Regions from separate parts of the Mixta hanseatica genome, predicted to be linked through region 1. Evidence: predicted binding sites of a transcription regulator. Region 1 holds the regulator's gene; the other holds the start of a gene.
What was found. Region 1 encodes PhoB, which activates phosphate uptake and scavenging genes when phosphate is short. Its sites were predicted from a motif close to CTGTCATAAAACTGNCNNAT; they were not measured.
Positions count from the first base shown of each region.

Region 2: ugpB (sn-glycerol-3-phosphate ABC transporter substrate-binding protein UgpB) is a predicted target of PhoB. The motif match lies at 2,539-2,558, and genes of this name have one in related genera.

Region 1 is NZ_CP082904.1:1,195,928-1,199,496, reverse strand. Features, by position in the region: gene phoR (phosphate regulon sensor histidine kinase PhoR) at 1-1,240, opposite strand, end outside; gene phoB (phosphate response regulator transcription factor PhoB) at 1,255-1,944, opposite strand; gene sbcD (exonuclease subunit SbcD) at 2,180-3,409, shown strand; gene K6958_RS05710 (AAA family ATPase) at 3,406-3,569, shown strand, end outside.
Region 2 is NZ_CP082904.1:299,024-302,592, reverse strand. Features, by position in the region: gene ugpE (sn-glycerol-3-phosphate ABC transporter permease UgpE) at 1-155, opposite strand, end outside; gene ugpA (sn-glycerol-3-phosphate ABC transporter permease UgpA) at 152-1,039, opposite strand; gene ugpB (sn-glycerol-3-phosphate ABC transporter substrate-binding protein UgpB) at 1,124-2,443, opposite strand; gene livF (high-affinity branched-chain amino acid ABC transporter ATP-binding protein LivF) at 2,822-3,535, opposite strand; gene livG (high-affinity branched-chain amino acid ABC transporter ATP-binding protein LivG) at 3,537-3,569, opposite strand, start outside.

The sequences.
Region 1 (3,569 bases):
CTTTATGCGGCTGACTGACGACCGCCAGACGCGCCCCGTGATGACTCAGCGCATGTTTAACTATCGCCAGCCCCAGCCCGCTGCCACCGGTCGCGCGCGATCGCGCCTTATCCACCCGATAAAAACGCTCGGTCAGGCGCGGTAGATGTTCCTGGGCAATGCCCGGCCCGTTATCTTTCACCGCAAACAGTGCGCCCTGTTTGCAAAACTGCCAGCTCACCTCGATATGGGTGCCTTCCGGCGTATGGTTCACCGCGTTGTACACCAGGTTAGAGATGGCGCTGCGTAGCTGCTCTTCGTTGCCGAACACTTTTAGCTGCGCATCGGTATGAAAGGTAATCTGATGGCGTCCGTTACTCAGCGTTTCCGCCTCGCGCTGCAGCAGCCGCAGCATCATCGGCACATCCACTTTCTCCGCCAGATCGATCGCGGGCGCGGCCTCAATACGCGACAGCGTCAGCAGCTGCTTCACCAGTCCATCCATTCGGCGCGTTTGCTCCTGCATGGTTTGCAGCGCCTTTTCGCGTGATTTTCCCTCCAGCACCGCATCGCTCATCATCTCCAGATAGCCCTGCAGCACCGTGAGCGGCGTACGCAGCTCATGGCTGACATTAGCGAAGAAGTTGCGCCGCGCGCCTTCCAGCTGATGCATCTGCGTCACGTCGCGCGCTACCAGCAGCCACTGCCCTTCGCTGTAAGGCATCACGCGGAATTCCATATGCAGCTGATTATTCATCACCAGCGTCAGTGGACGAACAAAATCCTGCTGACGCAGATAGCGAGAAAATTCAGGATAGCGCAGCAGATTAAGGATGTTCTGGCCGTTATCTTCCGGCCAGCGCAGGCCAAGATGCTGCTGTGCCAGGCCGTTGCACCAGAAAATGGTGCCCTCGTCGGTGGTCAGCACCACCGCGTCAGGAAGGGATTCCGCCCCGCTGCGAAACCGTTTAATCAGGTTCCCCAGTTCACGACGGCGACGACGGTTGCGCAGCTGCATCTGGTAAAGCCCGTAAAATAGCGGCTCCCAGCTCCACTGTCCGCCAGGCGGCGTCATGGTGCGGTCGGTCCACAGCCAGTGCGACAGACGCAGCAAATTCCAGAAATGCCAGCCCAGCAACAGCAGCACGGCGCACAGCAGGAACCACGGCAGATAGCCGATAAGCAGCCCGGCCAGCAGCGCAGGCAGGCAGACCAGCACCAGTTCCAGTAATAATCTCTTCCAGGAGAGGCGTTCCAGCACGGGGCAGACTCCGATCAGTAACGAGCGGAGAAACGATAACCCGTTCCACGTACGGTTTGCACCATGCGATCGTGGCCGGTCAGCTCCAGCGCTTTACGCAGCCGCCGAATATGCACATCCACCGTGCGATCCTCAACGTAAACATTGGTGCCCCAAACGTTGTTCAGCAGCTGTTCGCGGCTGTAAACGCGCTCCGGGTGCGTCATAAAAAAGTGCAGCAGTTTATATTCCGTCGGCCCCATCTCCAGCGGCGTGGTATCTGACATCACGCGATGGGAAGAGGGATCCAGGCTCAGACCCTGAATTTCGATCACATCCTCCACCGCCATCGGCGAGATGCGGCGCATCACTGCTTTAATGCGCGCCACCAGCTCTTTAGGCGAGAACGGTTTGGTGATGTAGTCATCGGCGCCCACTTCCAGGCCGCGCACCCGATCTTCTTCTTCGCCGCGCGCCGTCAGCATCATCACTGGAATGTCGCGCGTCATCGCTTCACGCTTGAGATGTTTAATAAACTGAATGCCGCTGCCGCCGGGCAACATCCAGTCAAGCAGGATCAGATCGGGCCAGGGTTCGATTAGCAGGTTGACGGCGCTGTCATAATCATCCGCCTCTATCGGCTGATAATCATTTTGCTCCAGCACGAAACACAACATTTCCCTGATGGGGGCTTCATCTTCGACAACCAGAATGCGCTTAGCCATTATTGCTCCTGCGAATGTGACTCTCTGTCACGGGGATTTGCGGCGTCATTATGCGTCAGTTTTATGACAGATTTATGAAAAATGCACGGCCCCCGTGGCGCTTTAATAACGCTTTTGTGAAGCTGTCAGAAAGCATTTTTGGCAACCAACGCGCCGCTTCTGAAATCCAGTTCCCTTCTGCGGCCTGGCTCTGGTTATAATCGCCTCCGGCGTTCTGCTATTAGCTGGGAGTTCTATGCGCATTATTCACACTTCAGACTGGCATCTCGGTCAGTTTTTCTATACCCGCAGCCGTGCCGCCGAGCATCAGGCTTTTTTTAACTGGCTGATTGAGCAGGTTGAAGCGCATCAGGTGGATGCGGTGATTGTGGCGGGCGATATCTTTGATACCGGCTCGCCGCCCAGCTATGCGCGCGAACTCTATAACCGCTTCGTGGTGGATCTGCATCGCACCGGCTGTCAGCTGATTGTGCTGGGCGGCAACCACGACTCCGTCGCCACGCTTAACGAATCACGCGAGCTGCTGGCCTGTTTGAATACCCGGGTGATTGCCGCCGCCAGCGGCGATCCTGAAGAGCAGGTGCTAACGCTGATGACCCGTCAGGGCGAGCCGGGGGCGGTGCTGTGCGCCATCCCGTTCCTGCGTCCGCGCGATATTATGCGCAGCCAGGCGGGGCAGTCCGGCGAGCAAAAGCAGATCAGCCTGCTGAACGCCATCACGCAGCACTATCAGCGCAGCTACCAACACGCCCGCGCGCTGAGCCAACGGGCAGAGAAGCCGCTGCCGGTGATCGCCACTGGCCATCTGACTACCGTCGGCGTCAGCAAGAGCGAAGCGGTGCGCGATATCTATATCGGCACGCTGGATGCCTTTCCGGCGCAGGCCTTTCCCGCCGCCGACTATATCGCGCTCGGCCATATTCATCGGGCGCAGCGCATCGCCAACAGCGAACATATCCGCTATAGCGGCTCGCCGTTGCCGCTCAGCTTTGATGAGCTGGGCAGCCAGAAAAGCGTGTTTCTGGTCAGTTTTGCCGACGGCAAGCTGGCCGGCGTTGAACCGCTGCCGGTGCCGGGTTTTCAGCCGATGCAGACCATCAAGGGCACGCTGGCGGAGATCGAACAGCAGCTGAAAGTTTTTGCCGATGCTGCTCCGCCGCGTCCGGTGTGGCTGGATATCGAAATTACCACGCAGGAATATCTGCATAACATGCAGCAGCATATCCAGGCGCTAACCGAAGGGTTGCCGGTGGAGGTGCTACTGATGCGCCGCAGCCGTGAGCAGCGCGAACGTGCGCTTGCCCGCCTGCAAAACGAAACGCTGAGCGAGCTGAAAGTAGAAGAAGTCTTTGAACGGCGACTGGAGCAGGAAGAGGAGACGGACGAGGCGCGATGCACCCGCGTGCGCCAGCTCTTTAGCGGCACGCTGGATGCGCTTTATCAGGGCGAGGAGAGCCAGCCATGAAGATTTTGTCGCTACGTTTTAAAAACATTAACTCGCTAAAGGGCGAATGGAAGATTGATTTCACGCGCGAACCCTTTGCCAGCAGCGGGCTGTTTGCCATTACCGGCCCAACCGGCGCCGGTAAAACGACTCTGCTTGATGCCATTTGCCTGGCGCTCTA
Region 2 (3,569 bases), 900 kb from region 1:
GTACCGGGCACCAGCGTCATCGGCACCTGAAAAATCTGCTGGTTATCCAGCGTAGCGGCCACGAAGGCTACCCAGAGCGGGAACAGAATGGTGAGAATGCCTAAAATCAGCATAACGTGGCTGAAAATATCCAGCCCGCGACGGTTCTCAATCATTGATAACGCACCTTACGCTCGACGTAGCGGAACTGAATAATGGTTAAGACAATCACCAGCAACATCAGCACCACCGACTGCGCCGCCGATGAAGAGAGATCGAGACCAGCAAAGCCTTCACGGTAAATCTTATAAATCAGGGTAGTGGTGGCCTGCACCGGGCCGCCCTGGGTGGCGGCGTCAATCACCGGGAAGGTATCGAAAAAGGCGTAAACCAGATTCACCACCAGCAGAAAGAAACTCACCGGCGCGATCAGCGGCAGGGAAAGATGAAAGAAACGGCGCACCGGCCCGGCGCCGTCAATAGCGGCCGCCTCTACCAGAGAACGCGGAATTGACTGCAGCGCAGCGAAGAAAAACAGAAAGTTGTAGCTGATCTGCTGCCATACCGAGGCCAGCACCACCAGAAACATCGCCTGACCGCTATTCTGGGCGTGGTTCCAGTTGTAGCCGAGGCTCTGCAAGAAGTGCGTTATTAGCCCGATGCCGGGATTAAATAAAAACATCCACAGCACCGCGGCGATTGCGGGCGCAACCGCGTAGGGCAACAACAGCAGCGTCTGATAAAAGCGCTTCAGGCGCAGCACATAATCGGCCAGCGCGGCGAACAGCAGCGAAATCATCAGCCCAAAGCCGGTGACCAACGCGCTGAAAAGCAGCGTGGTCCAGAAAGATTCAAGGTAATAAGCGTCATCCAGCAGGCGGCTGAAGTTCTCCAGCCCGACAAAGGTGCTGGAAAAACCAAAGGGATCGACGCTTTGTACTGAGTACCAAAGCGCCTCGCCGGCAGGCCAGATAAAGAAGATCAGCGTGATGAGCAACTGAGGGAAAACCAGTACCCAGGGCAGCCAGCGTGACTGGAAAACGGGACGAGAACTCGACATGCAGTAATTCCATAACAGATCGGCACGGGCGGTGCGTAACATAGCGCAGCGCTAGCCGGGCCGCCGCAGCGGCCCGGCGTCTGCTTACTTCACCTGTTGTTCGAAGCGACGCAGCAGCAGGTTGCCGCGCTGGACGGCGGAATCAAGCGCGGCCTGCGGGGTTTTGCTGCCGCTCCAGACGCCTTCCAGTTCTTCATCAACAATGGTGCGGATCTGCGGCATATTGCCGAGGCGTAAACCTTTGGTGAAAGCCAACGGAGGCTTGTTCAGCATCTGGCGCGTAGCGATATCTGCGCCCGGGTTCTTCTCATAGAAGCCCTGCTGACGCGTCAGTTCGTAAGCGGCCTTGGTGATCGGCAGATAACCGGTTTTCTGATGCCATTCGGCGGCGTTTTCCGGCTGAGCGAGATACTGTAAGAATTCCGCGACGCCTTTGTAAGTGGCGTTGTCTTTGCCCTGCATCACCCACAGGCTGGCCCCGCCGATAATGGCGTTTTGCGGCGCGGAAGGCACGCTTTCGTCATACGGCATCATGCCGACGCCATAATTGAATTTGGCATGTTGACGTATATCCGCCAACGAGCCGGATGAAGCGGTGGTGATGGCGCAGTCGCCGTTATAGAACTTCTCGGTAGATTCATCCTTACGGCCAAAATAGGTGAAGTCACCTTTTTTGTTCATCTCTTGCAGCATGGCGATATGGCGCACCTGTTCCGGCTTATTGAAAATCAGCTCAGCGCTGGTGCCGCCAAAACCGTTATTTTCGGTAGCCACCGGCAGCCCGTGCCATGCGCTGAAGTTTTCAATTTGGATCCAGCCCTGCCAGCCGCTGGCGTAGCCGCATTTCATGCCCGCCTGACGCAGCGCGGCGGTATCTTTTGCCAGCTGCTGCCAGGTTTTCGGCGGCTGCTCCGGATCTAATCCCGCTTTTTTAAAGGCGTCTTTGTTGTAATAGAGTACCGGCGTAGAGCTGTTAAACGGCTGCGACAGCAGATGACCGCTTTTCGCGTCGGTATAGTAACCCGAGACCGTGGGAACAAACTGCGATTCATCGAAGGTGATGCCCGCATCGTTAAACACTTCATACACCGGCTTGATCGCTTTAGAAGCCATCATAGTAGCGGTGCCGACTTCGTAAACCTGCAAAATCGCTGGCGCTTTGCCGGTACGTACCGCGGCGATACCGGCGGCCAGGCTCTGCTCATAGTTGCCTTTATAAACCGGTACGATTTTATAATCGGGATGTGCCTGGTTAAAACGTTGAGCCAGTGAGTCAACTTCTTTGCCTAATTCGCCTTCCATGGAGTGCCAGAACGGAATTTCCGTCGCGGCCAGGGCGTTGCCGCTCAGTGCCAACCCCAGCACCATGCTGAGAGCGGTATGACGAAACGTAAAGGAGGACATAGCATTTTCCTGTGACATTGTAGGTATGCGTAAAAACACACTTTTTTTGTTCGCAACGTAACATGACACGGAAAAATGACGGTGAGATAACCAGCAGGTGACGGAAAGATGACAGCGAGGTTGCACTGGGCGGGCGGAAACGGGCGCTGAACGATGAACGCGTTGAGGATGCCAGGAGTAAAGGTTTTGCCGGACGAGCGGAGACGCAAGCGAGGTTCCGGCCTTCCGTAAAGCAACTGCCGTCATCCATGACAGGCTCGGCCCGCGCCTTCCATGGCGCGGGACGCTTTACTTCTGGCCGGAACCCCGCCTGCCCTGAGCTTCGGTGTCGCCTGCTTAAAGCATCTTCGGGCTTTGGGTGTCGCCTGCCGTGTGATATCAGGCGCCAAGGTAAGCGCTGCGCACAGCCTCGTTAGCCAGCAGCGCATCGCCGCTGTCCTCCAACACGACGTGACCGTTTTCCAGCACGTAGCCGCGGTCAGCCAGCTTTAATGCCTGATTAGCGTTTTGCTCTACCAGGAAGATGGTCATCCCCTCCTGGCGCAATTGCTCAATGGTATCGAAAATCTGTTGAATGATAATCGGCGCCAGCCCCAGCGAAGGCTCATCCAGCAGCAGCAACCGCGGCTGGCTCATTAGCGCGCGCCCAATCGCCAGCATTTGCTGCTCGCCGCCCGACATGGTGCCTGCGCGTTGAATACGCCGTTCATGCAGGCGCGGAAACAGCTCATAGACCTGAGCAATTCGCTGCTGATACTCCTGACGGCTGGCGAAAAAACCGCCCATCGCCAGGTTCTCTTCCACCGTCATCCGCGAAAAGACCCGGCGCCCTTCCGGCACGATAGCAATCGCTTCGCGCATAATGCGCGCCGTTTGCCAGTCGGTAATATTTTTACCATCAAAGGAGATGGTGCCTTCAGAGGCGCGCGGCTCGCCGCACAGGGTACCCAACAGCGTGGTTTTTCCCGCGCCGTTGGCACCGATCAGCGTGACGATTTCGCCCTGATTTATCTCCAGGCTTACCTGATGCAGCGCCTGAATCTTGCCGTAATGCGCGCTAACCTTGTTAAGCGTTAACATCGGATTCGCCATTTTATGCCTCACCTAAATATGCACGGATCACGTC